Regions from separate parts of the Nonomuraea rubra genome, predicted to be linked through region 3. Evidence: riboswitches for the same ligand, from Rfam matches in the RefSeq annotation. Region 3 holds a riboswitch; each other region holds the start of a gene.
The links. Region 3 has a riboswitch for cyclic di-AMP ahead of HD593_RS35935 (CHAP domain-containing protein). Riboswitches for the same ligand answer to the same signal wherever they lie in the genome.
Positions count from the first base shown of each region.

Region 1: another riboswitch for cyclic di-AMP. It lies ahead of HD593_RS65010 (hypothetical protein); the one in region 3 lies ahead of HD593_RS35935 (CHAP domain-containing protein).
Region 2: another riboswitch for cyclic di-AMP. It lies ahead of HD593_RS11670 (coiled-coil domain-containing protein); the one in region 3 lies ahead of HD593_RS35935 (CHAP domain-containing protein).
Region 4: another riboswitch for cyclic di-AMP. It lies ahead of HD593_RS38580 (C40 family peptidase); the one in region 3 lies ahead of HD593_RS35935 (CHAP domain-containing protein).

Region 1 covers NZ_JACHMI010000001.1:1,618,152-1,625,529, reverse strand. Annotated here, with positions in the region: gene HD593_RS07605 (hypothetical protein) at 1-172, shown strand, start outside; gene HD593_RS07600 (roadblock/LC7 domain-containing protein) at 202-576, shown strand; gene HD593_RS07595 (hypothetical protein) at 594-965, shown strand; gene HD593_RS07590 (alpha/beta fold hydrolase) at 1,016-1,861, opposite strand; gene HD593_RS65010 (hypothetical protein) at 1,919-2,641, opposite strand; cyclic di-AMP (ydaO/yuaA leader) riboswitch at 2,827-2,962, opposite strand; gene HD593_RS07580 (DUF5302 domain-containing protein) at 3,126-3,326, opposite strand; gene HD593_RS07575 (class I SAM-dependent methyltransferase) at 3,395-3,967, opposite strand; gene HD593_RS07570 (rod shape-determining protein) at 4,047-5,021, shown strand; gene HD593_RS07565 (DUF421 domain-containing protein) at 5,018-5,596, shown strand; gene HD593_RS07560 (VOC family protein) at 5,593-6,105, shown strand; gene HD593_RS07555 (STAS domain-containing protein) at 6,115-6,384, opposite strand; gene HD593_RS07550 (hypothetical protein) at 6,583-7,023, shown strand; gene HD593_RS07545 (ABC transporter permease) at 7,160-7,378, opposite strand, start outside.
Region 2 covers NZ_JACHMI010000001.1:2,564,600-2,571,977, forward strand. Annotated here, with positions in the region: gene HD593_RS11650 (ABC transporter ATP-binding protein) at 1-297, shown strand, start outside; gene HD593_RS11655 (ABC transporter permease) at 294-1,343, shown strand; gene HD593_RS11660 (S41 family peptidase) at 1,340-2,758, shown strand; gene HD593_RS11665 (alpha/beta hydrolase family protein) at 2,765-3,916, shown strand; gene HD593_RS11670 (coiled-coil domain-containing protein) at 3,913-4,908, opposite strand; cyclic di-AMP (ydaO/yuaA leader) riboswitch at 4,915-5,059, opposite strand; gene galT (galactose-1-phosphate uridylyltransferase) at 5,129-6,205, opposite strand; gene HD593_RS11680 (DeoR/GlpR family DNA-binding transcription regulator) at 6,202-6,981, opposite strand; gene HD593_RS65090 (50S ribosomal protein bL37) at 7,115-7,192, shown strand; gene HD593_RS11685 (TrpB-like pyridoxal phosphate-dependent enzyme) at 7,247-7,378, opposite strand, start outside.
Region 3 covers NZ_JACHMI010000001.1:7,912,191-7,919,568, reverse strand. Annotated here, with positions in the region: gene HD593_RS35955 (alpha/beta fold hydrolase) at 1-288, shown strand, start outside; gene HD593_RS35950 (ATP-binding cassette domain-containing protein) at 352-2,040, shown strand; gene HD593_RS35945 (ABC transporter ATP-binding protein) at 2,037-3,851, shown strand; gene HD593_RS35940 (DUF6928 family protein) at 3,861-4,631, opposite strand; gene HD593_RS35935 (CHAP domain-containing protein) at 4,794-5,504, opposite strand; cyclic di-AMP (ydaO/yuaA leader) riboswitch at 5,517-5,653, opposite strand; gene HD593_RS35930 (Gfo/Idh/MocA family protein) at 5,771-6,724, opposite strand; gene HD593_RS35925 (aldo/keto reductase) at 6,811-7,378, opposite strand, start outside.
Region 4 covers NZ_JACHMI010000001.1:8,483,509-8,490,886, forward strand. Annotated here, with positions in the region: gene HD593_RS38560 (carbohydrate ABC transporter permease) at 1-109, shown strand, start outside; gene HD593_RS38565 (glycosyltransferase family 4 protein) at 121-1,191, opposite strand; gene HD593_RS38570 (M48 family metallopeptidase) at 1,284-2,933, opposite strand; gene HD593_RS38575 (gluzincin family metallopeptidase) at 2,945-3,766, opposite strand; gene HD593_RS38580 (C40 family peptidase) at 3,866-4,390, opposite strand; cyclic di-AMP (ydaO/yuaA leader) riboswitch at 4,464-4,630, opposite strand; gene HD593_RS38585 (C40 family peptidase) at 5,047-6,000, opposite strand; gene HD593_RS38590 (NYN domain-containing protein) at 6,106-7,378, opposite strand, start outside.

The DNA of each region.
Region 1 (7,378 bases), 6.3 Mb from region 3:
GGAGCACGGCGAGCGCGCGCCGCACGACCTGCCACAACGGCGGAAGCCCGGCGGGCGTCCGCCGCACGACCCGCTGGCGCCGGCCCAGCCGCTGGGCCCGCCCATGACGGGCGACCCCACCGATCTGGCGCTGCTGATGCGGCTGAAGAAGGCGCTCGAGGAGCTGTCGTGAGGTTCCCCTCACTCAGGAGGAGGCCACCTGTGGAGCTACGGCAAGAGGTTCTGGAGGAGATGGCGCTCCTGCGTGAGCGCACCCCGGACGTCCAGGGCAGCGTCGCCTGCACCGTGGACGGCCTGCAACTCGCCTGCGACCTGCCCGGGGAGCAGGGCGAGCAGGCGGCGGCGCTGGCGGCGGCGCTGCTCGCGATGAGCAGGCGGATGCTGGCCATCACCGGCCACGGGACGCTGGAGGAGACGCTCGTCTCCGGCACCGCCGGTTTCACGGCCTTCTACGCCGCCGGCCCCACCATCGTCCTCACGGTCCTGGCCGGACCCGGCGCGAACGTCGGGCTGCTGCGGCTGGAGGGCAGGAAGACGGCTGCCGCGCTGGCCGCCGTCTCGGCACGCAAGCACTGATGACAAGGAGGAAGACCATGGCCGGCATGGACGTGTCACTCAAGGAGATGATGAGCATCGACGGCTCCATCGGAGCCGCGATCGTCGATCACGGCAGCGGCATGGCGCTCGGCGCCCTCGGCGGCTCCAAGGACCTGGACCTGCAGATCGCCGCGGCCGGCAACACCGAGGTGGTCAAGGCCAAGCTGCGCACGATGGACTCGCTGGGCCTCAAGGACAACATCGAGGACATCCTGATCACGCTGAGCGGCCAGTACCACATCATCCGCCCGATCACCGGGCGCGGCGGCAAGGGCCTGTTCCTGTATCTGGCGCTCGACCGCAACCGCGCCAACCTGGCGCTGGCCCGCCACCAGCTCCGGGGCATCGAGGAGAAGCTGGAGGTCTGACGCGCGTTCCGGTGGCCCGGCCCCACCATGGGGCGGGGCCACCGGCGGCGTCAGGCGGAGGTCAGCTTGGTGATCTCGGCGACGAAGGCCGGCCAGAGCTCGCGCGGCAGGTCGTGGCCCATCCCCGGGTACGTCACCAGCCGCGCCCCCGGGATGGCCGCGGCCGTGGCCCGGCCGCCCACCACCGGGATGAGCGGGTCCGCCTCCCCGTGCAGCACCAGCGTGGGCACCTTGACCTGGCCGAGCAGCTCCGTACGGTCGCCCGACGCCATGATCGCGGCGAGCTGCCTGGCCGTGCCCGCCGGGTCGAAGCAGCGGTCGTAGGCCAGCCCGGCCATCGCCTTGATCCTGTCCTGGTCCAGCTCGTACCCCGGCGAGCCGATGGTGGACCAGGTCAGCACCGCCTGCTCCAGCACCGCCTCGCGGCTCTCGGCCGGCCGGCCCATCAGGATCGCGGCGGCGGCCTGCGTGGGCGGGGCCACGGAGGGGCCAGGCGTGGACATGACGGAGGTCAGCGTCAGCACCCGGGCGGGGTGCCTGATGGCCAGCGTCTGGGCGACCATGCCGCCCATCGAGGCTCCCACGACGTGCGCCGCCGGCCAGCCGAGCACGTCCATGAGGGCCGCGGTGTCGTCGGCCAGGTCGTCCAGCAGGTACGGCGGCGCGGCACCCCTCGCGGGCACGCCGTGCTCGTGGAAGTGCGTGGACAGGCCCGCGTCGCGGTTGTCGAACCGTACGACGTGGTGTCCCTGCTCCGCCAGGAGCTCGCAGAGCCCCTCGTCCCACTGGATGAGCTGGGCGCCGAGCCCCATGATGAGGAGCAGCGGGCGCCCGTCGGGTGAGCCGAAGCTCTCGTAGGCGATGTCGATGCCGTTCGCGGCTGCGCGGGTGGTCACGACGACCAGAATGACATTCTGGTGCTCGCTACGTAAAGAGCGGCTCGATGCTCGGGGTCAGCGTACGAGGAGCATGCGCAGGCGCTCGCCGCCGAGCAGCACGCCGCCGCCCGCGATGGCCAGCGCGCCGGCCGCCAGCAGCGTGCCGCCGGCCGTGCCCGACTCCTGCTGCTCGCCCGCGGGGGTGTCGGGGAGGCTGCCGCCGGCGGAGGTGTCCTCCTCGGCCTGCGGCGGGGTCGCCGGGTTCCTGTCACGTTCGGCCCAGGCGCCGGTCGAGAACGGCACCGGGTAGTTCTTCTTGCCCACGCCGTCACCCCACTTGGTGATGACGTAGTCGACCTCGATGTGGCCCTGGCCGCCGATGCCGTCCACGCCCAGCGTGGAGGAGTTGAACTCGCCGCCGGTCAGCTCGGCGAACGTCTTGGCGTCGAGGTCCAGCATGATGCCGCGGTTGGAGGGCGTGCCCGGCCCGCGGTCACCCACGAAGAAGGGCATCTTCTTGCCCTTGTAGACCACGTAACCCTCGGTCAGCAGCGGCCAGCTCGGGCTGGCGGCCAGCCCCTTCTGCATCGGCTTGCCACTGGCCGGCAGGCCCGTGTCGCCGGCGCGGCCGGAGGCGTCGTCCCAGAAGTACGAGGCTGTGGTCGAGCCCTTGAGCAGGATCTTCTCACCGGTGTCGGTGTCGGTGTCAGCGTGGGCGGCGGTGGTGGCGATGCTCAGCGCGCAGGTGGTGGAGGCGGTCAGCACGGCGAGGGAGCGCAGGCCAAAACGGGCAGACATGAAACAGCAAACCCTTCACTGGGGGACAGGGAGGTTGCACTCAGGGGATGAGGGCGCAGCGGGGCAGAGCGCCGCGAGGGTCGCTACGCGGAGCGCAAGATACGAGCCTTTGGGGAAGGGGGCCGCTCAGCGGGCGGCCGTCAAGACGCGGTCCGGGGGTACGACGCGCTGATGCATGGGGTAAGTTGTCCTCTCCATCACGCCTACCGGGTTAGCTGACGGGTTCGGGCGGTGGAGTTGCCCTACCGGCACGTGCCGGATTCACCCCAACGGAGGTGGTTCCCCGGTTCCCGATCGCTCGGGATTCGGCGCCAACCGGCCGTCCTTCTGGGGTAAGGACCGGGTAACCGGCTGGTAATGGCGATTACAGTAGCCACGGAAACGGACATCTGCAAACAATTCTTCATGAATCGGGCGAAAGATCTACCTCCCCGGGCAAAGTAAAAGGGGGCACGGCATGCCGTACCCCCGCGGAATTCCAGCCTCAGCCGCCGCTCTTGCGCCTGAACGATCTTTTACTCGCAGCCGGACCGTGCGCCCCGTGGATCTTGGATGGGTCGCCGCCCCTGCCACCCGCGCCCGAGCCCGCGTGCTGGTTGCGCTTGCGCTCCAGCGCCTCGCGGAACTTGCGCTTCAGCTCGTCCTCGGGAGTTTCGCTGACTTCCGGCTCCGGTGTATCCGCCATGAGGACCTCCATGGTGTTGGGGACAGTTCACAGCTTCGCACGGCCCCGCTTATGACGCGAAACCGGGCTCACTGTGAAGTGAACGACAGCAAGCGGAACACCGGGTCGGGACCGCCCGGACGGCCCTGCCCGTGGCCGACGAACCGCGACTCCCCGGCCGGCCGCAGCCCGTGCCCGGCCAGCTCGGCGACGACGAGCTCGGGCCGGTCGGCGGACTCCCCGGCGCCCGCGTGCCCGTGCGCGGCCCGCTTGTCAACGGTCGTGACGAACACTCCCCCCGGACGCAGCACGCGGGCGGCCTCGGCGAGCACCGGGCGGGCGTCGTCGAGCAGGTGCAGCAGCCAGATCGTGGTGACCGCGTCCACCGAACGGTCGCGTATCGGAAGCCTGCGCCCGTCGCCCAGCACCACGCGCACCCGCCCCGCGGCGATCCGCGCCATCCCGGCGGAGGCGTCCACGCCGAGCACCCGCAGGCCGTGACCGGCCAGCTCCCTGGTGACCAGGCCCGTGCCGCAGGCGAGGTCGAGCAGCGTGCCGGACGCGGGCACCAGGTCGAGAACGGCCCGCGCCGCCGCCTCCGCCCGCGGAAGCCCGCCGCGGGTCTCGTCGTAACGTCCGGCTTCGAGGTCGTAGTCGAGCACAGTCCCAGTAGTAACAGGTAAAGGGGATCCGTTCCGTTCGTGGTGTTGGGTTGGGACGGATCAGGAAACCAATTCCGCGATGAGACTCCTCGGTCGTGACCTGGCAATGGATCTGGGAGCGGCGAGCACGCGCATCTACGTCAAGCGCAAGGGCATCGTGCTCGACGAGCCCTCGGTCGTCATGTGCGACGACCGCACAGGCAAGATCGTCGGGTACGGCGCGGAGGCCGTCGCCGACTCGGGCGGGCGCACGCACTGGCCGGTCAGCGGCGGGCTGCCCGCCGACGCCGAACTCGCCCGGCGCATGATCAGGTACTTCCTGCGCAAGGTGCACTGGCATCCGTACGCCCGGCCGCGCCTGGTCATGGCGCTGCCCGGCGACTCCACGCCGATGGACCGCGAGGCGCTGCAGGACATCGCGTACGAGGCGGACGCCCGGACCGTGCACCTGGTCCCGCACGCGCTGGCCGCCGCGCTCGGCGCGGGCCTCTCCCCCGCCGACCGCACCGGGCACATGGTGATCGACATCGGCCGCGACGCCGCGCGGATCGCCGTGCTGTCCGGCGAGTCCGTGGTGGCGACCGGCTCGGTGCCGTACGGCGGGCAGGCCATGAACAGGGCCATCGCCCGCTTCGTGGAGCGCGAGCACGGGCTGCAGCTCGACGACGGCGAGGCCGAGTCGGCCAAGCGGCACGCGCACGACGGGCACGTGGTCGTGCGGGCCCGCGACCCCGGCACCGGCCGCGAGCGGGAGCTGACGCTGCCCGTCCAGCACATCTTCGAGGCCACCGGGCAGCCGGTCGAGTCGATCGCGCGGGCGGCGATGGAGACGGTCGAACGCTGCCCGGCCGAGCTGGCCGCCGACCTCGGGGAGCGCGGCGCGGTGCTGGTCGGCGGCGGAGCGCTGCTGCGCGGGCTCGGGCGGCGGCTGCGGGAGACGCTGTGCATGCCCGTCCGCAGGGCCGAGCGCCCGCTGGAGTGCGTGGCGCTGGGGCTGGGCCGGTGCATGGGCGAACTGGGCCTGATCGGGAGGCTCCGTGGCGGCCGTACATGATCGACGACCTGTTCCACACCGGGGTCTCGCTCGCCGACAAGGCCGTCAGGACCATCGCGGTGTACGTGGCCGTGGCGGCGCTGCTGCGCATCGGCGGCAAGCGGGGCATCGCCCAGCTCAACAACTTCGACTTCGTGGTCATGCTGCTGATGAGCAACGTCGTGCAGAACGCGATCATCGGGCCTGACAACTCGCTGGCCGGCGGCCTGGCCGGGCTGGTGATCCTGATGTCGGTGAACGCGCTCGTGGTGCGGCTGGCGGCGACGGTGCCGGCGATCGGCATGCTCGTCGAGGGCAGCCCGATCGTGCTGGCCCGCGACGGCGGTTACGTGCGCTCGGCGCTGCGGCGGCTGGGCGTGCGGCAGGCCGACGTCGACGTGGCGATCCAGCTCAGAGGCGGTACGAGCGTGGCCGACACGAGCCTGGTGCGGCTGGAGCCCGGCGGCGCCGTGCTCGTCAGGCTGCGGCCTGACGAGGAGAACGCCGAGCGGGGTGACGTGGCGGAGCTGCGTACCCGGCTCGACCGCATCGAGCGCAAGCTCGACGCTCTGGCCAGAGCAGGAGGCAGCGCATGACCGTCCGCGGCATCGACCACGTCGGGGTGACGGTGCCCGACCTCGACGCGGCCACGGAGTTCTTCGCCCGTGCGTTCGGCGCCGAAGTGCTCTACGACACCCTCCCCCGCGCGCAGGGCCCCAAGGGCGGCTGGGCCACCGAGCGGCGGCTCGGGGTGCCGCAGGGCACGGCGGAGGTCGCCGTGCGCATGCTGCGCCTGCCCAACGGGCCGGGGATCGAGCTGTTCGAGTTCAGCGGGCCGCGGCAGGGCGGGGCCGCGCTGCCGTGCGACCTGGGATGGCAGCACGTCGCCCTGTACGTGGACGACCTGGACGAGGCGCTGCGGCTGGTCGCGGAGGCGGGCGGGGTCCGGCTGTCGGAGCCGGTGCCGCTGCCGGGGCCGGAGGCGGGCGAGCGCAACCGGTTCGCCTACTGCCGGACGCCCTGGGGCGGGACGGTGGAGCTGCTGACGTATCCGGACGCGCAGCCGTACGAGAAGGACACGGACCTGCGACGCTGGCGGCCCTGAACCTGCGCGTCAGAGGCACACGCGCACGCCGGGAGCCTGGTCCCAGCCCGTCAGGGCGAGGACGCGGCGGACCACCGGGGAGACAGGGCCGAGGACCAGCTCGCGGTCCGGGGATAATCGGGCGGCGGCGACGATGATGAGGCGCATTCCCGCCACATCGATGAACGTCAGGCCGGACAGGTCCAGCCGGATGTCGTGGCTGCCCGCCAGGAGGGCCCAGTCGAGGGCGCCGCCGAGCAGGTGACGGTTGCCGCGGTCGACCTCTCCTGTGATGCGCAAGCCGAAGGGGTGCGGAACGAGGGTGACGCGTGCTCGGTCATCTGTTTCGAAGGTCATCCAGCTCCGTGGGGGCGGCCTGCCGTACAGTGTGGCTGTCTGCCCTATTAGAACCGGTTTATGCCGATGCGGGGTTGACACTCCCGTGCTTTTCGCGTGATTCACTCGTTAGCGAGCGGTGATCTTAGGTAGGGTCCACTCGTGCGCGCCCGCCGACACGCCCTGTCCGCGATGCTCATCTGTGTCGCGGCGGTTACGGCGTGCGCCGCCCCGTCCCAGCCGCCCACCCTGGAAGCGGCCAGCAGGCAGCTCGACGCCGACGCCGGTGAGCTGATCAGGGCCACCGAGCTGCGGCTGTCGGCCGTGCGGAGTGCCGACGACGACACCTGCGTGCCGGGGCAGCTACGCCATTTCGTCCAGGCGGAAAGCGATTTCGCACAGGCGGCGGACGGGTTGCTGGCGCGGTTGCGGGCCCTCGGGTACGACCAGGTCGTCGACGATCTCGACCTGCGGGACGACGACCAGGGCGTGGCGGTGCTGCGCAATCCCAGGACCCGGCTGGAGTTCGAGCTGACCGTGCTGTCCGGGGAGAAGCCCGCGGTGCGGGTGGTGGGCAAGACGACCTGCTACACGGCCGAATAGCCGCCCGGGCGGACCCGGGCGGCCTCGGAACCCGCCGGCTACGGCGTGCGCAGCCGCTCTACGGCGTGTGCAGACGCCCTACACCGTGGAGACACCCCCCTACAGCGTGGACAGCCCCTACAGCGTGGACAGCCCCCTACGGCGTGGACAGGGCCTCGGTCGGGGAGAGGCGGGAGGCGCGGATGGCCGGGTAGAGGCCGGCGACGGCGCCGATGAGCAGGGTCGCGGCGAGGCCGCCGACCGTGGCCCAGGCCGGGACGACCGAGGGCCAGCCGCTGTAGAGCGCGTACCCCATCGTCACCGCCGTCCCCAGCAGGACGCCGCCGGTGCCCCCCAGCGCCGACAGCAGCAGCGA
Region 2 (7,378 bases), 5.3 Mb from region 3:
CGCACCTGCGACTACCTGATCGTGCTCGTCGACTCGCGCGTCCAGGTCGCGGGCAGGACCGAGGAGTTGCTGGCCGCCCACCACCGGCTCACCGGCCCGCGCCGCACCGATGGCACCCCGCCCACCGCCGGGCGCGTCGTCTCGGCCCGGCACACCGACCGGCAGAGCACGTTCGTCGTGGCCGGCGACGCCCCGGCCATGGACCCCGCCTGGACGGTCAGCGGGCTCGGTATGGAAGACCTCGTCCTGGCCTACATGGACCACTCCACCGCCGCCGACCTGGAGGCCCTGCGATGATCTGGCTGACCTGGCGGCAGTTCCGCGGCGCGGCCACGATGACGGCCGCCCTGCTCGCGCTGCTGGCCGCCGTCCTGCTCCTGACCGGCTCGGGGCTGGCCGCCGACTACACCGCCGGGATCGCCTCCTGCACGCGGGGCGACGACTGCGGGAGCTTCTACAACCGGTTCTTCGAGGCCTACCAGCTCCCGTTCCTGGCGAGCACCCTCGTCGTACTGATCCTGCCCGCCCTGGTCGGGCTCTTCTGGGGAGCGCCGCTGATCACCCGCGAGCTGGAGGCGGGCACGCACCTGCTGGTGTGGAACCAGAGCATCACCAGGACCCGATGGCTGATGATCAAGCTCGGGTTCACCGGCCTGGTCGCCACGGCCGCCGCCGGCGTCAGCGGCCTGGCGGTGACCTGGTGGTCGGGGCCGCTGGACCAGTCCGCCCCCGAGGGGTTCGCGCTGATGGACCCGCTGGTGTTCAGCGCGCGCGGGATCGCCCCTCTCGGGTACGCGGCCTTCGCCTTCGCCCTCGGCGTGACCGTGGGCATGCTGGTACGCCGCACCCTGCCCGCCATGGCCCTCACCCTGGCCGTCTTCGCCGCCGTCCAGATCGCCATGCCCCTGCTGGTCAGGCCCCACCTGATCCCGCCGGTCACGGCCACCTTCGAGCTCAGCCGGGAGAACATCGACGGGCTCGGCATCAGCCGCGAGGGCGTCTTCTCGGCGAACCTCACGGCGGCGATCCCCGGGCACACCGGCTCCTGGGTCCTGTCCAGCGACCTCGTCGACCCGTCAGGACGCAAGATCGCCGCCAGCGGCGAGATGGGCGTCATCCCGGTCTCCACCACGTCGGGGCCCTGCGCGCTGTCGGGAGCCGGGCCCCAGGCCGGCAACGCGTGCATGGTCGAGATCAACCGGCTCGGCTACCGCCAGCAGGCGACCTACCAGCCGCTCGAACGGTTCTGGCCGCTGCAGTGGATCGAGACCGGCATCTACGCCCTGCTCACCCTCGGCCTCACCTGGCTGTCCTTCTGGTGGATCAGGAGGCGCCTGTCATGACCGTCATCAGGACGGTGACGGCCGGGCTCGCCCTCCTCCTGGCGGCGGCCTGCACGGCCCCGTCACCGCCGCGCAGCCAGGCGGTCACCGCCGCCGGCACGGTCTGCGCGAGCCCCCAGGGCCCGCCCGGCCCGGAGAAGCCCACCACGATCGACGTCATCGAGCAGGCCTACTTCTGCATACTCACCCACTACTACGCCGCCACCACGCTCGACGCCCGCTCCCTGCTCACCGCCGGATTCGTCGCCCTGACCCAGGAGCTCAACCGCAGCGGCCGCGACGTGCCCGACGCCACCATGCCCGCGCTGAGCGGCGACAGGAAGACCGACTGGACCGCCTTCGAGGCCGTCTACAGGAAGACCACCGACCAGGTCCCCGACCTGCGTGACAAGCTCGCCGTCGCCACCCTCGAAGCCCTCGTGGGCGCACTCGGCGACAACCACGCCCGCTGGGCGCACGGCGCCGCGAGGCACCCCGACCACTACGACGGCGACGGCTACGGCCTGGGCCTCCATGCCAGCGTCAACGGCCCCCAGGTGGACGGCAACCCGGGCGCCGCCGTCCCGCCCCTGTTCGTCACCACCGTGCAGGGCGGCGCGGCACAGGCGGCCGGGGTTCGTCCCGGCGACGTCATCGAGTCGATCAACGGCTCGGCGCCCTTCATCGACGGCAGGGCCACCTCCGCGATCGCCGCGCTCTACCCCGACTACCCGGAAGCGCGCCCGGTCCGGCTCCGGCTGCTGCGCGAGAGCACCGGCCGCCGCTGGACCGTGACGCTCGAACCGGGCCTCTACCAGCGGGACCTCGCCACCCTCCAGGTGGTGCGGTCGAAGCTGCTGGACGACGGCGTCGCCTACGTACGCCTGTCCGGGTTCGCCCCCGACTCGGCGAAACGGGCGCTCAACGCGATCGCCAGGATGCGCCAGGGCAGGACGCTCACCGGCGTCGTGCTGGACCTGCGCGGCAACGGCGGCGGCATCCCCGCCGAGGCGGTGCGGCTGGTGAGCGCGTTCGTCCACGGCAAGGTCACCGGATACCAGTGCGCCGTGGACGGCACGTGCGAGGCCTTCCGCACCGACGACACCGTCGAGCTGGTGGGGCTGCCGCTGGCGGTGCTGATCGACCGCAGCTGCGCCTCGGCGTGCGAGCACGTCAGCTCGGCGGTGAAGGATCTGCGGATCGGGCAGCTCGTCGGCACCAGGACGGCCGGCGTCATCTCGGGCCCCGCGCAGTCGTACCTGCTGGCGGACAACACCACGCTGAGCTTCCCCGCCAAGCACCACCTCGGCCCGGACCGCGAGGTGGTCGACCGGATCGGCGTGCCGCCCGACCACCACGTGATCCCGTCCCCGCGTGACGCGGCGGCGGGGCGCGATCCCGTCCTGGCCAAGGCCCTGACCCTGCTGCACGAGTGAGGGAACATGAGACCGATCGCGGTGGCGCTCGCCGGGCTGGCCGTTCTCGCGGCATCCGCCTGCACCGCGCCCACCCCGCCCAGAACCGCCGCCGTGGCGCCCCCGCCGTCCGGCCCCGCCACCCTGCCCGCCCCCACGGGCGAGCACCCGGTCGGCACCACCGTCCTGCATCTGAAGGACACCTCCCGCCCCGACCCGTGGAACCTGGACGCCGGGGCCAGGGAGCTCAAGGTCACGCTGTGGTACCCGGCGGAGGAGCGGGGCGGGCCGCGGGCGCCGTACATGTCGGCCAAGGAGTCGGAGCTGGTGCTGAAGGGGCTCAGGAGCGCGAACGTGCCGCCCGACACGCTCAGCAGGACGCGCACGAACGCCGTCGCGGACGCCGAGCCCGCCGGCCGGGAGCTGCCGCTGGTGCTGCTCTCGCCCGGCTTCACCAAGCCGGTCAGCACGCTCACGTCGCTGGCCGAGGACCTGGCCAGCCGAGGGTACGTGGTGGCCGGCATCGACCACCCCTACGAGAGCTACGCCACGACCCTGGCCGACGGGACGGTCGCGGAGTGCCTGGCGTGCGACAGCGACACGGACCCGGGCTTCGGCACGGGCGTGGCCCGGATCCGGGCGGCGGACGCCTCGTTCGTGCTCGACCGGCTCCCGTCCGCGTGGGACGGCTCCGCGGTGCTCGACCGCTCCAGGATCGCGATGGCGGGGCAGTCGATCGGCGGGGCGAGCGCCCTGGCGGCCATGGTGCGGGACCCGCGGCTCCGCGCCGGGATCAACCTGGACGGCTCCACCTACGCCCGGATCCCGAAGAGCGGGTTCTCCCGGCCGTTCCTGTTCGTGGGCGCGCCCGAGCACGTCCCCGGCGGGCGGGACCCGTCGTGGGAGCGCGACTGGAAGCTGCTGACCGGGTGGAAACGCTGGATCGTGGTGACGGGCGCGGATCACCAGTCCTTCACCGACGGCCCGCTGCTGCAGGGCTCGCTCGGCATCACGCCCGCCTACGGCGCCCTGCCCGCGCAGCGATCCGCCGAGCTCACCCGCACGTACGTGGCGGCCTTCCTCGACCGGCACCTCAAGGCGCAGGAGCGGCCGGTCCTGGACGAGCCGTCCCCGCGCTACCCGGAGGTCAGGTTCTGCCCTTCGGCCTGTGACTCCTAGTTCATCGAGATGTGCACGTGGTCGAAGTGGTTCTCGGTGATGCTGCCCCGGTCGGACATCGCGCGCCAGCCGGACCCCTGGTTGATCCGCTGCTTCCAGATCACGTACTTGACGCCCAGCTTGTCCTGGTTCTTGATCGCCCAGTCCGCGATCCTGTCGCCGAGCGCGAGGTTCGCGGCCGAGGGCATCGAGCCGCCGGAGCTCATCATGAAGTCGCAGGCCCGGCCCAGCGGGTGCTCGCCGCTGGAGCCCGAGCGGAAGCAGCCCACCGTGAACGGCAGCGAGAAGTTCTTCTCCACCTGGGCCTTCATCAGCCGCGTACGGGAGGTGATGTTGTCGGAGCCCGTGGGCAGCTCGGGGGCCCAGGTGCCGTTGGCGTTGCGGCCCGTCCCGTACGGCACGAGGTCTTCGAGCTTGTCCTTGATGTCGTCGATGACCTTCTCGGCCTCGTCGCGCTGCTCGTCCACGTTGGCGGCATCCGCCTTGATCTTGACCGTCAGCGCGGCGGCCTCCTCGCTGGCCTTCTGCTTGTCGTCGCGGGCCTTGGCCACGATCGCGACGAGCGCCTGCTGCTCGGCCGTGAGCTGTTCGAGCAGGGCGGCGCTGCCGGCGTCCGTCGGGAGCATGAAGCCGGGCAGCGAGGAGGGGTCGCCGTTCTGGTAACGCAGGCGGGCGATGTCGGCGACCCGCTGCTCGGCTCCGGCCAGCGTCTGCTCGGCGGCCGCCAGCTTGGCGGCGGCCGTCTTGGCGGACTCCTGCGCCTTGGCCAGCTCGACGCGCTTGAGGTTGTACTGCTCGATGAGCTTGTCGACCTTGTTGTTGAGCTGCTTGAGCTGGGCGCGGAGCTCGGCTTCCGTGGGTTTCGGCGCCGCTGAGGCGGCGGTGGTGCGGGCCGTCGACCGGGCGACGGCGGTGGCGGGGGCCGCCGACAGGGCGGCGGCGGTGGCGGTAATGAGGCCGATGGCAAGGATCGCGGGGGACGAAGCCGCCACGTGGATGTTTCCTCTCCCTCTGCCGGCCGGGTTAGCTGACGGGTTCGGGCATGGGAGGTGCGATTCCCTACCGCCGTAGCGGATTCACCCCAGGTGCGGTTTGGGTCCCCGGCTCCCGGGCGAGGCGCCCGGGATTAGGCGTTGCTACGGCCGTTACGGCCGGTGCATATGGGGATATTAGTGGTAGATCACGAGTAATGCGACCTTAACTAGAAATCCATTAGTGATCTATCTGTGATCGAATCATGCGTGCCGCCTCCTCGGGCAGCACGTCGTTCACGAACGCCCCCATCGCGGACTCCGAACCCGCCAGGAACTTGAGCTTGTTCGCCGCCCGCCTGATGCTGAACAGCTCCAGATGCAGGTACGCCAGCTCCCTGCCCGCCCGCACCGGCGCCTGGTGCCAGGCCGCGATGTACGGCATCGTCATGTCGAACAGCCCGTCGAACGCCCGCAGCACCGAGGTGTACAGCGGCGCGAACGCCGCCCGCTCCTCCTCCGTCAGCGCCGCCAGGTCGGGCACCTGCCGGTGCGGGTAGACATGCACCTCGAACGGCCAGCGCGCGGCGGCCGGCACGAAGGCCGTCCACAGCTCGTTGGCGGCCACCACCCGGGTCCCGGCCTCCCGCTCGGCGGCCAGCACGTCGGCGAACAGGTTCCCCTTGGTGTAGCGCCCGGCGGCGGCCAGCTGCAGCTTCGTCCTGGGCGTCACGTACGGGTAGGCGTAGATCTGGCCGTGCGGGTGGGCCAGCGTGATGCCGATCTCCTCGCCCCGGTTCTCGAAGCAGAACACCTGCTCCACGCCCTCGATGTGGGACAGCTCGGCCGTGCGGTCGGCCCACGCCTCCATGACCAGCTCCACCTGGGAGTCGGAGAGCTTGGAGAAGGAGGAGGAGTGATCGGAGGTGAAGCACACCACCTCGCACCGCCCCACCGCCGGACGGACGTCACTCAACCCGCCCGGCTCCACATAAGTCCCGAAATTTGTGGAGAAAGAGGGAAAGCGGTTCTCGAACACCACCACGTCGTAGTCGTAGGCCGGGATCTCCGACGACCGCGTGTCCGACGACGGGCACAGCGGGCACTCGGCCGTGCCGCCGGTCGGCAGGAACGTGCGCGTCTGCCGGTGCCCGGCGATCGCGATCCACTCCTCGGTCAGCGGGTCGTAGCGCAGCTCGGACGCCACGGGGCGGGGCTCCAGGGTCCGGCGGTCGATCGCGCTCCTGTCGGCGTCGTCACGCCGGTCGAAGTAGATCAGCTCCCGGCCGTCGGCCAGATGGGTGATGGTGCGCTTCAAGACGAGCCCTCCGCGATGATCAGTTCTCCGGCCCGTTCGGCCAGCTCGGTGCGTGCGTCCTCCGGCAGCCCCGCGTCGCTGATGACCACGTGGGCCTCGCTCAGCTCGGCGATGGTGCTGATGCCGACGGTGTTCCACTTCGTGTGGTCGGCGGGGACGACCAGCCGGGTCGCGGCCGTCACCAGCTCTCTGTCGGTCTCGGACTCCAGCAGGTTGGGCGTGGTGAACCCGGCCCGCACGCTCATCCCGTGCACGCCCAGGAAGAGCGTGTCCACGTGCAGGCGGCGGATCGCGGCCACGGCGACGGGGCCCACCAGGGCGTCGGACGGCGTGCGTACGCCGCCGGTCAGCACGACCGTGCGGTCGGCGCGCGGGTTGCGGTGGAAGACGTCGGCGACCGGGATCGAGTTGGTGATCACGGTCAGCTCGGGCACGCCGACCAGGTGCCGGGCCAGCGCCCACGTGGTGGTGCCCGCCGACAGCGCCACGGCCGTGCCGGGGCGGACGAGCGTGGCGGCGTGGCGCGCGATGGCCTCTTTCTCCTGCTGCTGGCGGGCGGACTTGGCGGTGAAGCCGGGCTCCTCTGTGGAGCCGGGGCCGAGCGCCGTCGCGCCGCCGTGCACCTTCTCCAGCAGCCCGCGTTCGGCCAGCACCTCGAGGTCGCGGCGGATGGTCATGTCGGAGACGCCGAGCTCGCGTACGAGATCGGCCACCCGGACGCCGCCGTTGCTGCGCACGCGTTCGAGAATCGCCTGCTGACGCTGCTGTGCGAGCACGCCCGCTCCTTCCAACAGATTCCACCAAATTATGACACGGAATTGTTGGGGAATGTTAGTTAGCGCGGGAACGCTTGCGCTGGTCAGCGCGGCGGGAGACGGTGAGGGCTCACCGATCACCGGAGGCGAGCTTATGGCCAGGCGCGCACGCAAGGGCAGGGCACGCAAGAAGAAGAAGGCGAACCACGGCAAGCGCCCCACGGCGCGATGACGTGGGGCGGCCGGGGGTGGCCGCCCCGTTCCGGCGGCCACCCCCGGCTGTTCGTCACGGCAGTTCGCTCAGTGCCTGGTCGATGCGGTCCTGCGGCAGCGTGTAGTCCTCCAGCTCGCCCGCCAGATACCGGTCATAGGCCCCCAGATCGAAGTGCCCATGACCGCACAACGCCGTCAGGATCAC
Region 3 (7,378 bases):
GACCCCCGGGTCGCCCGGTCGTGGATGGCGCTCGCGGGCGCGGCCGACAGCCGCTACACCCTGGACCTGGTGCCCGCGCTGCGGGCCGACGAGACGCCGAAGCTGCTGGTGTGGGGGGACGCGGACACCTTCCAGGAGGTGCGTCACGCCGAGAGGTTCGCCGCGGAGATGCCGAACACGCGGCTCGTGCGCGTCCCGGGGGCGGGTCACATCCCGATGGAGAACGACCCGGAGGGGGTGGCCGCGGCGCTGGCCGGGTTCTTCTCCGGTGTGAGCCCATCGGTTTGACCCTCCCGGGGTGGCCGGGTTACCGTCGCATCCATGTCAGACCGATGTGGTCGCATTGAATTGATGCGGTTGCTGCCGCTGGCCGGAGCGCGGCGGGTGGCGCCGTTCGCGGTGCTCGTGACGGGCGCGGCGGTGCTGGGGCCGCTGGGCACCGTCCCGCTCGGCCTGCTGGCTTCGGGTGGCGGGCTCGTCGCGCCGGCCGCGCTGCTGCTGGCGGCGCTGCTGGCGCAGGAGCTCTGCACGGCGTTGCGCGAACCCGCCGGAGCCGCCGTGGCCCGCGGGATCGACGGGGTGCTGCGCGCGCGGGTACGCGCGGCGACGGTCGCCATGCCGCTGGAGCGCCTGGAGAGCCCGCTGGTGCAGGCGGACGTGCGGCTGGCGCTCCACGGGCACCGGGGCAGGACGGCGGGCGCGGCGGCGGTGGCCGCGGCCGGGGAGGCGGGCCGGCTGGCCTCGGCGGTGCTGGGCGCGGCCGTCCTGTCCGCGCACGTGTGGTGGCTCGGGGGTGCCGCGCTCGTGCTCGCCCTGGCCCAGAACCGGCGCATCGAGACCATGCTGGTCGGCCCCGGGGGAGTGGAGTCACTGGCCGACAGCGCCGGTCAGGCCCGGCGCCGGCGGCGGGCCGACTACCTGGCCGGGGTGGCGGGAGGCCCCGGGGGCGTCGCCAAGGAGATCCGCGTGTTCGGGCTGGAGTCGTTCTTCGTGGCGCGGTACGTCGCGGCGATGCGGGCGTACCTCGCCCCGCAGGCGCGCGGGCGGCGGGCCGTGGTCCGGGGGTACGGGTGGGTGCTGGGGGTGCAGGCGGCCGCCGCGTGCGGCACGTTCGCCGTGCTGGGCCGGCAGGCCGGGGCGGGGTGGCTGGAGGCGGGGGCGCTGGCGCAGTGCGTGGTGGCCGCCCTGCTGGTCTTCGCGTACGGGGCCGGCGGCCACCAGATGTTCGACGTCGCGTACGGCACCGAGCCGTTCCGCGCCGTCACCCGCCTCCTGGCGCCCGTGCCCGCGCCACCACCCGCCGGGCACGGCGGCATCGATCTCACCGGCGTCACGTTCGCCTACCCCCACGCCGCCGCGCCCGTCCTGGACCGGCTTGACCTGCGGGTGCGGCCGGGGGAGCGGCTGGCGGTCGTCGGCCGCAACGGCGCCGGCAAGACCACCCTGGTCAAGCTGCTCACCGGCCTCTACACCCCGCGGCTCGGCACCGCCACCACGTGCCCGGCGGCCGTGGTGTTCCAGGACTTCGTCCGTTACCCCCTCTCGCTGCGTGACAACGTCCGGCTCGGGGATCCCTCGTTCGAGGGGACGGACGCCGACGTGCTGGCGGCACTGGAGTCGGCCGGCGCCCTCGACCTGCTGAACTTCCTTCCCGGCGGGCTCGGCACGCCGCTGTCGCGGGCCTTCACCGGAGGCCGCGACCTGTCGGGCGGCCAGTGGCAGAAGGTCGCGCTGGCGCGGGCCGTGTACGCCATGAACGCCGATCCCAGCCGCGCCCTGATCGTGGACGAGCCCACCGCCCACCTGGACGCCCGCGCCGAGCGGGAGGTCTTCGAACGGCTCCTGGACGGCACCGGGGGCCGCACCATGGTGCTCATCTCGCATCGTTTCGCCACCGTCCGGCGGGCCGACCGGATCGTGGTCCTGGAGGGCGGGGCGATCACCGAGCAGGGCGGCCACGCCGAGCTGATGGCCGCGGGCGGCCGGTACGCGCACTGGTACCGCCTCCAGGCGGACCTGATCACGAGGGACGGGCGATGACGCCCGGGCGGGGCACCACGTGGGGCACCCTGCGCACCCTGCTGATCCTGGCCTGGCGGACGGATCGCCGGGCCGGGCTCGTCCTGGCCGCGTTCCTCCTGTCGGGCGCGGCCGGCCACGGCCTGGTGGGCGTCTTCCTGCGGGAGCTGACCGACGCCGCCACCGCCGGCCGGCCGGTCCAGGCCGCGCTCTGGGCGCTGGCGGCGGGCGGCGCGCTGGCGGCCGGTGTCGCGCTGGGGCGGGCCGAGCTGGCCCTGATGCAGGAGCTGGCCGAGCGGATGGGGGTGGCCGTTCAGGCGGAGATCCTCACGCTGACCTCCGGCGTCCCCACGATCGAGCACCTGGAGCGGCCGGCGTACCTGGACCGGTTGCAGACGCTGCACGAGGAGAGCCGGGAGCTCTACTTCGCGGTGTGGGCGCTGGCCCTGGTGGCGGAGCACGCGGTGCAGATCGGGCTGGGCGTGGCGCTGATGGCCGCCGTGCATCCGCTGCTGCCACTGGTGCTCGGGGGTGCCGTCGTGCCGTCGCTGCTCGTCCGGGGCCGCGCCGCCCGCCGGCTCGACGCCGCCGCCGAACGCACCGCCGAGACCACCCGCCTGGAGCGGGAGCTGTCCGAGACGGCCACGGGCGCCGAGCCCTCTAAGGAGGTACGGCTCAGCGGCGCCGCGGCCGCCCTGGACGAGCTGGCCGTAAGGCACTGGGAGGAGGTGTCGGCCGTCCAGGCGCGGGCCGGGGTCCGGGCGGGGCTCCTCACCTTCGCGGGCTCGGCCACGTTCCTGGCCGGGTACGTCCTCGCCCTCGCCGGCACCGCCTGGCTGGCGCGGCAGGGGACGGCCACGGCCGGGGACCTCGTGCTGGTGGCCACGGTCGGCGTGCAGTTCGTCACCCAGGCGTCGCGGCTGGCGTTCCACGCCGGCTCGGTCGCCGCGGGGCTGCGCGCCACCGGCCGGCTGACCTGGCTCCGCGGCTACGCCCGCCGAGCTGCCCGGCCCGCCCGGAACGCCGATCACCGGTCGCCCGCCCTCGGCCCGCCGGAGCGGCTGAGCAGCGGCATCACCCTGCGCCAGGTGTCCTTCACCTACCCCGGCACCGGCCGTCAGGTGCTGCACGACCTCGACCTGCACCTGCCCGCCGGCGCCACGATTGCCCTGGTCGGAGCGCACGGCTCGGGCAAGACCACTCTGGCCAAGCTCCTGTGCGGCCTCTACCACCCGGACCGGGGCGAGATCCGGGCGGACGACGTCCCCCTCCACGCCCTGGCACCGGGGGAGTGGCGGCAGCGCATCAGCGCCGTCTTCCAGGACCTGGCACGCTTCGAGCTGACCGCCGCCGAAACGGTCGGCGTGGGCGACCTGCCTCGCCTTGGCGACCGGCGTGCCGTGGAGGAGGCCCTGGCCCGCGCGGGTGCCGCCGGTCTGGTCGCGGCGCTGCCCGGCGGCCTGTCCACCGAGCTGGGCGACACCTTCGAACGCGGTCACCGCCTGTCGGGCGGTCAGTGGCAGCAGCTCGCCCTGGCGCGCGCCTCGATGCGGAGCTCCCCGCTCCTCCTCGTCCTGGACGAGCCGACGGCCTCACTCGACGCCCCGGCGGAGAGCGCCGTCTTCGCCCGCTACGCCGAGGCCGCCCGCCGCCATCCCGGCGCCGTCACCCTCCTGATCACGCACCGCTTCCCCACGGTCCGGACGGCGGACCTGATCGTCGTCCTCGACGCCGGCCGCATCGTCCAGCAGGGCACCCACGACGACCTCGTCACCCGCCCCGGCCCGTACGCCGACCTGTACGCCATCCAGCGCGACGCCTTCACCACCTGAACGGGTCCGTCAGCCCAGGTCGTCCAGGCCGACCTCCCTGAGGGAACCGTCGGGCTGGTAGCGGAAGATCCTGGGCTCGCCCATCCGCGCCACGATGGCCTCGTACTCCGCCCGCCGCTCCTCAGGAGTGGGCCCGTCCGGGTCGACGACGCTGAAGCCGAGCAGCTCCACGGCCTCCGCGTCCACGTCCCCGGGCTCGATCGAGCCTTCGACAGTGAAGCCGAGCAGCTCGCGCAGCGCGTCCTCGCCCAGCTCCAGCGGGTGGAACGGCAGGGGGTAGGGGTCTTGGTCCTCCCATTCAGGCATGAGCGGGACCGGGTGGTCGCCGTTCCAGTACGGCAGCTCGAACGGGTACGGGTCGCCGAGGTTCTCGATGATGCCGCTGCCCGGGGAGAGGCTGAGGGAGCGGGCAAGGCGGCCGTCCTCCCAGACGGCGAAGGCGAGCCAGTCGACCACGCTGTGCATGGCGTGCAGCACGAGCCGGCGGCCCCTGCTCGCCTCGACGAGGTGGGCGGGGAGCTGCGACGGGTGGTCGAGCATGAACGCCGAGCAGCAGATGACCTCGGCGCCGGGGAAGCTGGTGGCGTAGGCGAGGTCGTCGGGCGGGCGGATGTCGTCGGACAGGTTGCCCGGCCCGGCCGGGGAGATGTGCCGGCCGGGGAAGGAACGCTCGATCAGGGCCCTGGTGGCGGCCTCGCCGGGGCGGGCGGGCGTACGGAGGAGGCGGGGGAGAGGGGTGTCGGCGGAGGAGTAGGCGATGACGCCGGTCTTGGCTCCCATGCGGGCTCCCGGGGGGTGAGAGAGGTCGATGGAGAGGCAAGGTAGCGAGCCGGGCCGACAGAAGCGCGGAAACGCGACGAGCGCGCGTCCCCGGGAAGGGGACGCGCGCTCGTCGCGTCACATGGAAGGCAAGGAGCTGTCGCTCGGCCTTGGAACGTTCCGTCAGGCGGCGTACTGCGGGTAGCCGTAGCCGACGACCTGCGACTTCGGACGGATGCGCTCCTCGACCTTGCCGTTGCCGGTGTTGCCCTCGATCGTGGAGATGGTGCCGTTCTGGTTGTCCTTCACGACGAACCCGACGTGCTGGATGTCGCTCAGGCTCTTGCCGCCGTCCCAGGCGAAGAACACGACGGCGCCGGGCTTGGCGACGGTGCCCCAGCGGTCGTTGGCGGCGAACCACTTGGCGTGGGCGACGGTGTAGGCGTCCCAGCCGACCTGCGGGCGGGCGCCGGTCTGCTCGCCGACCCAGGAGACGAACATCGAGCACCAGGCGGCGTTCAGGTACGCGGCGCGGTTGCCGCCGTCGCGGGCGACGGTCTCGCCGGCGCGCTGCGAGGCGGCGTACCACTGCTGGAACTTGGTGCCGCCACCGGAGGCGTTCTCCGAGGTGCCGACCTGCGCCCTGGCCATGGCCAGGACCTGGTCGGCGGTTACGTTGATCTTGGTCTCGGTGCGGTCGTCCGCGGCGCCGGCCTTGTGGGCGGCGATGGCGGTGTCCGGGTGCCTGGCGGCGGTGGCCGCGGCGACGCCCGTCGCGGTGTCGGCGTTGGCCGTCATGGCGTTGACGCCGAGGGCGGAGGCGATGACGGTGGCGCCGAGGGCGGCGCGGGCGATGTTGCTCTTCGAGACAGCGGTAATACGGTGCTTGGCCATCGAGGGAGGTGCTCCTTGCTTCCATGCCGCTTACCGGGTTAGCTGACGGGCTCGGGCGTGGAAGCTGCCCTACGGCACCGGAGTGCCGATTCGCCCCAAAGACATGGGTCCCCGGTTCCGCCCGGAGGCGGATTCAGCGGTCGCAGGACGATCCTGCGAAGTGTCGTGCGATGGTCTGACATAGCCGGACAAACCGGGCGTATGCCTCAAGATGCCCCATAAGGTAATACATGAGGCAAGAGGATTACAAATCCATAAAAGCCCAGCTAGGCAATCTGCCTGCGAGCGTCGGCCAGAAGCCCCAGCATGGCAAGGGATTCGTCAAGAGGCATGATCGAGGATTCGGTCCTGCCTTCGGCCGTGGCGGCGCGGACTTCGCGTAGCTCTCCGGCGTATCCGTTGTCCGCCGGATCGAGCACATGCTCTTCCGGCTCCATGGAGGGCCCGGTGAGAACGATCCGCTGCGGAGCCCAGAACGGAGTCTGGAGGTCCGCCCGCATCTGAGTACCTACAACACAGGCCGTGTTCGGGTAATTCCCGAGCAATGAGGTCGCCACGAGAGCGTGCCTGCCACCGGGGTAGAGCAATACGCCGGCCGCCTCCGCATCCACCCCGCTGGGGGCCAGGGAGCCCGTGATGCGCAGGTCAGCGGGCATGCCCAGGAGGAGCTGGGCCAGCCCGAACGGGTAGATCCCCAGGTCGAGCAGGGCCCCGCCGCCCAGCTCAGGCGCCCACAGCCGGTGGGCCGGGTCGTACGGCGCCGCGAAGCCGAACGTGGCCTGCACCGAGCGGATCTCGCCGAAGCGCGGATCGGCCGCCAGGCGCCGGACGAGCGGGTTGAACCGCATCCACATGGCTTCCATCAGGAACACGCCCGCCTCGCGCGCCAGGCGCACCATCTTCTCCGCGTCGTCCACGGTGGCCGCCAGCGGCTTCTCGCAGAGCACGGCTTTGCCCGCGGCGATGGCCAGCTCGGCGACCTGCAGGTGCTGCGCGTGCGGGGTGGCCACGTAGATCGCGTCCACCGCCGGGTCGGCGCACAGCTGCTCGTAGGAGCCGTACGCGGACTCGGCCTCCAGCGTGGCCGCCAGGGCCTGCGCCCTGGCCAGGTTCCGTGATCCGACGGCGGCCACCCGCATTCCGGGCTCGGCCGCGATGGCGGCTCCGACCGTACGCGCGATACCGCCGGTCGCCGCAATTCCCCAAGTGAAATCTCGCACGCGGAGATGTTATAGGGCAGGTAAAGGAAAGGTTATGGGGGGATATGTCATTAAAGGCGTGGCGTCACAAATGCCACGCCAGTCACTTACGTCATGTTGAACCGATCGGGGTCCGGCCCGAGCCGCTGCCCCTTGTTCATGGCGCCGATGGCCGACATGTCCTCGGTGTCGAGGATGAAATCGAACACGTCGATGTTCTCCTTGATCCGCGCGGGCGTGACGGACTTCGGGATCACCACGTTCCCGAGCTGCAGGTGCCAGCGCAGCACGATCTGCGCGGGCGTCTTGCCGTACTTGCCCGACAGCACCGACAGCGCCGGGTCCGAGAGCAGGCCCTTGCCCTGCCCCAGCGGGCTCCAGGCCTCGGTGAGGATGCCGTTGGCCTCGTGGAAGGCCCGCATCTCGCGTTGCTGCAGGTACGGGTGGAGCTCGATCTGGTTGATGGAGGGCGTGATGCCGGTCTCGTCCATGAGCCTGGTGAGGGTGTTCACCGTGAAGTTGGAGACCCCGATGGCCCTGACCCGGCCGTCACGGTAGATCTTCTCCATCGCCTTCCACGCCTGCACGTACTTGTCCTGCTCCGGCACCGGCCAGTGGATCAGGAACAGGTCCAGGTGGTCCAGGCCCAGCCTGGCGAGGCTCTCGTCGAAGGCG
Region 4 (7,378 bases), 570 kb from region 3:
CCTGCTGGCCGCCGGCTCGATGCTGGTGGCGCTGCCGACGCTGATCGTCTTCCAGCTGCTGCACAAGCAGTTCGTGGCCGGGCTCACGCTCGGCTCCACGAAGGGTTAGCGCACGAAGGGTCAGAGCAGCCGGTGGAAGCGGGCGGCCACCTGCTCCCACGCCCACTCGCGGGCGACCCAGTCGCGGCCGCCCGCGCCCATCTTGCGCGCCTTGTCGGGGTCCGTCAGCAGCTCCACGATGGCCTGCGCCACCTCGCCCGGGTCCTCCCCGTTCACGACCAGGCCGGTCTCGCCGGGCCTGACCGCGTCCGGCGCGCCGCCGGACGCGCCCGCCACCACGGGCAGCCCGGTCGCGGACGCCTCCAGGAACACGATCCCGAGCCCCTCCACGTCCACTCCCCCGAGCCTGGTACGGCACGGCATCGCGAACACGTCGCCCACGGCGTAGTACCCCGGCAACGCGGCCGCCGGCACCGTACCGGTGAACCTGATCGACTCCTGCCCGGCCGCCAGCCGCTCCAGCCTCTTGCGGTACGGGCCGCCGCCCACCAGCAGCAGCACCGCGTCCGGCACCGAGCGCAGCACCCGGGGCCAGGCCCTGATGAGCTGGTCCTGGCCCTTGCGTGGCACCAGCCGGGAGACGCACACCACGACCGGCCGCCCGGCCAGGCCCGGCTCCGCCGTGGTGGCGCCGGGGTGGAACTGGCGGACGTCCACGCCGGGCGCGAGCCGGACGAGCTTGCCGTCCGGGATGGCGGCCACCAGCCGCTGGCGCGTGTACTCGCCCAGGTAGGTCACCACGTCGGCATGCCCGCCGATCCTGCGCAGCACCGAGCGGAAGCCCGGCGCGCTCGCCCACGACGCCTCGTGGCCGTGGGTGAGCATCACCACCCGCCGCGCGCCCGCCCGCCGCAGGCGCGGGGCGAGCAGTCCCAGCGGCGCCGCCGCGCCGAACACCACGGTCCGCACGCCGTGCTCGGCCACCAGCCCGGCCGCCGTGCGCGCGACGGCCGGGATGGGCAGCATGAGCCGCGTCGGGTGCCGCACGATCCGGTACGGCTGGCGCCGGTCGAACTCGGCGGCGCCCGGCCAGGCCGGAGCGTAGACCACGACGCCGGGCGTGCGCAGCGCGAGCCCGTGCACGAACGACTGGATGCCGCCCGGCCTGGGCGGGAAGTCGTTCGTCACGATGAGCACGCCGCCGCCGAGGTCGCCGGCGGGGTCGCCGGCGGGGTCGCCGGCGGGGTCGTCGGCTGGGGCGTCGGCTGGGTGGCCGGGGTGGGTCACGGCTCGGGGACGCCGTTCAGCTTGGCCCATGCGCGGGCCATCGCGATGCGCTCGGGGCCGGAGGGATGGGAGGCATAGAGGACATATTCCACCGCATCCGGCGACAAGTCGGAAATATTCGTTATGGCGAGCCGTTTTTGCATGGCGATGAACATGGCCGGATCCCCCGTCAGGTCCAGCGCGTGCACGTCGGCCCTGGCCTCGATGTGCCGGCTGATCACGTTCTGGGCCGGGCCCATGATCAGCGAGCCGATCGTCATGAGGCCCATGACCACGCCCACCGCCCGGGGGTCGCTGATCGAGGTGACGCCGGTGCGCCGCCGTAGCGGCTTGAGTACCAGGAACAGCGCGATCGCGCCGAAGCCGGCGCTCAGGGCGCCGATGACCGTGCCGTACAGCACGTCGTCGTACTTGGCGTGCCCCAGCTCGTGCGCCACGACCAGCTCGACCTCCCGCTGCGGGGCCCGCAGCAGCGTGTCGTAGACGACGATGCGGCGCGTGGCGCCGAAGCCGGACACGTACGCGTTGAGCGCCGTCGTGCGGCGCGAGGCGTCGGCGACCAGCACGTCCTCGACCGGTACGCCGTCACGCGCGGCCATGTCCAGCAGGTTCGTGCGCAGGGGGCCCTGCCGCATGGAGCTGAAGTCGTTGAACAGCGGCTCGAACACCACCGGGTACACGAACGACGTCACCACCGTCAGCGCGAACGCGCCCACCGCCGCGGGGATCCACCAGCGCCTGACCTTGCGCGCCAGCGCGACCAGGGCCAGCAGCATGACGCAGACCAGGAACACCTCCACGCCCAGGTTCTTCAGCCGGTCGCCCGCCCAGCCGGCCCAGTCCTGGGTCGACAGGCCGTAGTCCCGCAGGATCGTCTCGACCCAGATGCCGAGCGGCCACCTGATCAGCTCGACGAGCGCGGTGATCACCAGGGTGCCCAGGACGACCCGCAACCACCACGGGCCCCGCAGCCTGCCCAGCACCCTGGCGCTGAACGGAGTGGCGACCAGGATGCCGGCGATGATGATCGTGAGGGCCAGCGAGAGGTAGCTCGGCAGGGTGGTGGCCGCGTCGAACGCCTGCGCCCTGGCGATCTGGGCGGCGCTGAAGTCGCGGGCCGGGTCGGGCGGGCCACTGGTCAGTACCTGCCAGGGGGTGCTGAAGGCGGCCACGGCCACGATCACCAGGCCCAGCAGCACGAGCGCGATCGCCGCCGCCCGCGTCCCGCCGTCTCCTCCTGTCATGGGCACCTCCTCACGATGCCCCGGCACGGGCTCCGCCGCATCGCCCTGCACGTGCCGCTTCCCCTCGCCTCGCGCCGCTTCGTCGGGCGCGTGCCACTCCGCCCCGCCTCCCGCCGCCTTGCCGGGCGTGGAGCCCGCCGCGTCCCCCGGTGCCATCGTGCTGTCGGAGCGGGCGCTGTCGGGGTATGAGGTGCCCGAGTGAGCGGCGCCCGAGTGAGCGGCGCTGGGGCGGGGGTGTCCGGGCCGGGCGGCGTCCTCCGATTCCGCCGCCTCCTCCCCGTACGAGCCATCGCCGAGCGCCGTGTCCTCATCCGGATGGCCGGCGGCGCCCACGGCGGCCATCGCGCCATCCGCCACGTCCCCTTCCCGTGCCACGTCGTCGGTGTCTCTTCGATCGTCCATCGGCCTCCCCTTCACCCGAGCTGATCCCGCACGTACGCGCGCCACCGTGCCGTCAGCGTGGCGACGGAGAGCCCCAGCGAGGCGAGCGCCCGATCGACGCCCGCCACCTGGGCTGCACGGTAGAGCCCCACCAGGGTCCCCTCACCGAACCGGTCAGCGAGGAAGCGACACGCCAGCCAGGCCTCCTGGTACGCCCGGGCCAGCCGGTCGGGGTCACGCCCATCCGCCGCGAAAGCCGCAGGTCCGGGCAAAGCGCTCGGCAGCCGTCCGGCCCGCACCTCGGCCGCCAGTTCGGCGGCGGCGACGGTCACGGGCAGCCCGGCGTCGCGGTAGCCGACGTAGTCGGCGAAACCCTCGTACAGCCAGACGGGCAGGCCGCCGGTACCGGCCACGACGTGGGTCAGCTCGTGGGTGAGGACGACGTCCCTGCCGGTGGGGTTGAGCGTGGCGAACGCCTCGGGCACGACGATCACGCGCCGGCCGTCGGCCACGGCGGCCAGCCCGTCGAGCCGTCCCCCGCCGGCCAGGCGGGCGGCGTCACGGCCGGACTCCGGCAGCACGACCAGGGGGCGTACGGGCCTGCCGAGCACGGCCGAGACCCGCGCGCCCGCGCTGTCGGCCCTGCGCGCCAGCTCGTCGAGCCGCTCGGCCGGAACGGTGCCGGGCCCCGCCACGGTGGAACGGGCGCCGCGGCTCACGGCCGTACGCCGTCCGGGCCACAGGCCGCGCAGCTCGGGGGGAAGGATGGGGGAACCGGGCAGCGGGGTGGCGGCGGCGGGGACGAGAAGCAGCAGGCCCGTCACCACGGCTCGCCGGCTCACCTGCTCGAACACGATGCCCGATCGTAGTGCTCCCCGCCGGCGGAGGGCTCCGGACGTGCGAGAGCCCCGTCCGGATCCAGGAAATCCTCCAGGAATCCGGACGGGGCTTCTTCACATGCCGGGTCGGACCGCGCCCACGAAGGACGATCGGCGCCATCCGCTCAGCTTGTCGACGCGTACCCGTTCACCTGTCCGCGGCGAGTGGATCATTTTGCCCTTGCCGACGTACATGCCCACGTGGCCGAGCCCGCTGAAGAACATCAGGTCGCCAGGCTGGAGATTGCGCCAGGAGACCTTGTGCTTGGTGCGGGCGAACTGGCTGCTCGCCACGCGCGGGAGCTTGACGCCGGCCTTCTTCCAGGCGAACTGGACGAGACCGGAGCAGTCAAACGAACCAGGCCCTGTGCCTCCGTACCGGTACGGGTCACCGATCTGGTTCTTGGCCACGGCGAGGGCCTTGCGGGCCTTCATCTTCTGCCGAGCGAGCTTGGCGGCCCTTCGCTGGGCTGCTGTGGCCTTCTGGGACGTCCTGGCGGTGGTTTCCGCCTTCACCGTCGTCAGAGTGGCCGTCTCGCTCGTCGTCGCCGCCTGAGCCGTTGGGGCATGGAGGATCAGACCTCCGGCCGTCACGGTCATCGTGAGTGCTACGCCACTCAGGGCAAGGCGGGACAGGCGGGGGTTGTGCAGGGGACTAGACAGGATTTCTCCTTGTGTCTTCCACGAACGCCTACCGGGTTAGCTGACGGATTCGGGCGTGGAAGTCGCCCTACGGCGCGATGGGCGCGCCGATTCACCCCTGATCCCTTGGGGAACGTGGGATCTCTTGGGTCCCCGGCTCCGTGCCTCCTGGCTGCACGGATTCGGCAGGTCGCGTGCCCCGATCGAGATTCGATGTGGGGATGCTCGGGGTGCGACCGGCGGATTTTTTTATCTGTCGCACATCGGGAGGGACCGATGCGGGATTCGCGGCGACATGGCTTGTTCACCGCGACGACGCCAGAAGCTACGCCGAAAGGTCAAGGATCGGCAAAGGCTGAGTCAGGTTGTAAAGATCAGCCAGAGGGGTGAGTCAAGTTGGAAACCCCTGCTGGAACACCAGGTTCCGTTACTGAAATGTGACCCTGCTCACACTTCGAAATCACCGAGCTTGTCAGGTGGCATTTGTCGCCTACGTCACATTTGTCGCCCTTTAAACGTGAGCAACGCCACTGGGAGCGCTCCCGGGCCACCGGTCTACGATGCGCGATAGTAGAAGCGCCGGTGACCGCGAAACGGCCTCACAACCGGCCTGCTTACGGGCGAACCGCTCCGACCAGGGAACGGCCGTACGCGGAGAGCTTGACGACCTTGACGACGTCGCCCGTCTGCGGCGCATGGACGATCTGCCCGTTGCCCGCGTACATGCTGACGTGCCCGAGCCCTTCGCTGAAGATCAGGTCTCCGGGCTGCAGCGCGTCGAGGTCCACCTTCCGGCTGGCCCCCCAGGACCACTGCTGCCACGTCGTACGAGGCAGCGACACCCCCGCCGCCGCCCAGGCCGCCTGGGTGAGCCCGGAGCAGTCGAAGCCCCGCGGCCCGGTGCCGCCGTAGATGTACGGCTTGCCCACCTGCGCGAACGCGAACCGCAACGCCGCCGCCGCGCTGCCCGACGCCGGACCCGTGTACTTGATGCCGGTGCTGTTCGGGTTGCCGGGGTTGTACGCCCCCAGCCTGTCCAGCAGCTTCTTCTGCTCGGCGATCAGCTTGCGGATCTCGGAGCGCTCCTTCTCGACGGCGTCGCGCTCCTCCTCGGCCTCGTCCAGCGCGACCTCGGCCTTGTCACGCTCGGTCTTCAGCCCCTTGTTCTCGCGATCGAAGGCGGCCAGCTTCTCGGCCCGCTCGCGCGAGAGCTGCCCGGCGACGGCCCAGCCCGTGAGCATGGCCTGCGGGTTGTCCGAGCCGAACATGCCGGGCCAGGAGGTGACGTCCTCACCGAGCTTGTAGCTCTCGACGGCCATCCCGATCACCTGCGCGCGCAGCTCCGCGACGGTCTGCAGCTTGCGCTTGTAGCTGTCGTTCAGCTTCGTGTAGGTGCCCTTGGCCTTCTTGTAGCGCTCGTTCGCCTGGTTGAACTGCTCGACGACCTTGTCGGCCTTGTCGTTGAGCTTCTCCAGCTTGGCCTTGGCCTGCGCCAAGGTGGGGCGGGGATCGGCGAGGGCAGCTCCCAGCGGGGTCAGCACCAGTCCGAACGCGAGACCCGCGGCCACCGGTACCCTGCCAAACCTCACTGTATCGCCTCCCAGGGATTACACCTGGGGCGAAATAGTACAGAAGTGGCAGGCGAGGTATCGCCAAACCCACCAATTCGTAATTTATGCGCGGCCCAGCCGGCGCAGCAGCAAGCCAGACGGAACGGGTCTGGCGCCCATCCGCCTGACGGACTCGGCCACCTCCCGATCCGACGACACCACGGCGATGGCCCGGCCGGACGGCTCGGCCCGGACGAGCTGCCGGATGAGGTCGTCGGCGATCTCCCCCGGCGCGCTGAACAGCACCCGCACCCCGCGCGGCGCCACCACCTGCACGGGCGCGTTGAGCTCCGCACCGTCGAACACCACCGTCACCTCGACCCTGGTCTGCGCCACCAGCCCGCCCAGCGAGGTCATCAGCCGGGTGCGCTGGTCGGCGAGGGTGAGGGTGCCGTAGCCGGTCTTGGTGACGTTGTAGCCGTCGATGATCAGGTGCACCTGCGGCAGCGCGAGGAGCTGGTCGAGGAGCTGCGGGTCGTCGTCGGCCAGGGCGCGCGCGGGCACGCCGCGCACGCCGGGGCGCTCGCCGGTGACGGCCGCGACCGAGTCGGCGGGCCGGCTGATCGTGGTGGGCAGGGCCAGCTCGCGCCGGAGCCCGGCCGAGGCGTCCTGGAGGGCGTCGAGCAGCACCCGGATGCGCGCGTCCTCGATGCTCCTGCCCTCGCGGGCGGCCCGGCGCGAGGCCTCCAGCTGTTTCTCCACGTCGGCCACCCGCTCGCGCAGCCGCCGCAGCTCGGACTCGCCGGCGCTGCCCGCGGCCGTGGCGGCCGATCTGGCCTCCTCCGCCGTGCGTTCCATCTCCTCGGCCCGCCGCGCGGCGGCCTTGGCGCGCTCGCGCGCGTCGTGCAGCTTGCGGCGCAGGTCGGAGTTCTCCGCGCGGGCGGCCTTGATCTGCTCGCGCAGCCGGTCGGCCTCCTCCTTGGCGGCGCTCTTCTGCGCGGCGAGCTGCTCGCGCAGCCGGGTGACGGTCTCCTCGCGCTCCAGGTCCTCGGCCGCCACCGCCGACTGCTCCAGGTCGGCGCGGGCGGTCTCGATCATCTCCGCCCAGCCCGGCGGCCGGGTCAGGTACGCGGCCGCGGCCACGAGCACGGGGTCGGCGGCGGGCGGCACGTTGCCCTCGGCCAGCGAGGCGACCAGCTCGGGCCAGCCGGCGGCCACGGACTCGGCGACCAGCTCGCGGAACTTCTTGTCGTTCTCGAGCTGCGCCGCGATGGGCGCGCTGCCGAGTTTGGCCCGTTTGCGGGGGTCGAACTTGGCGATGCCGCGCAGCGGAGGCGGGATGGTGGCAGCGGGCATCGACCCGAGAACCTGGGAAGCCAGATCCACGACATTGAGC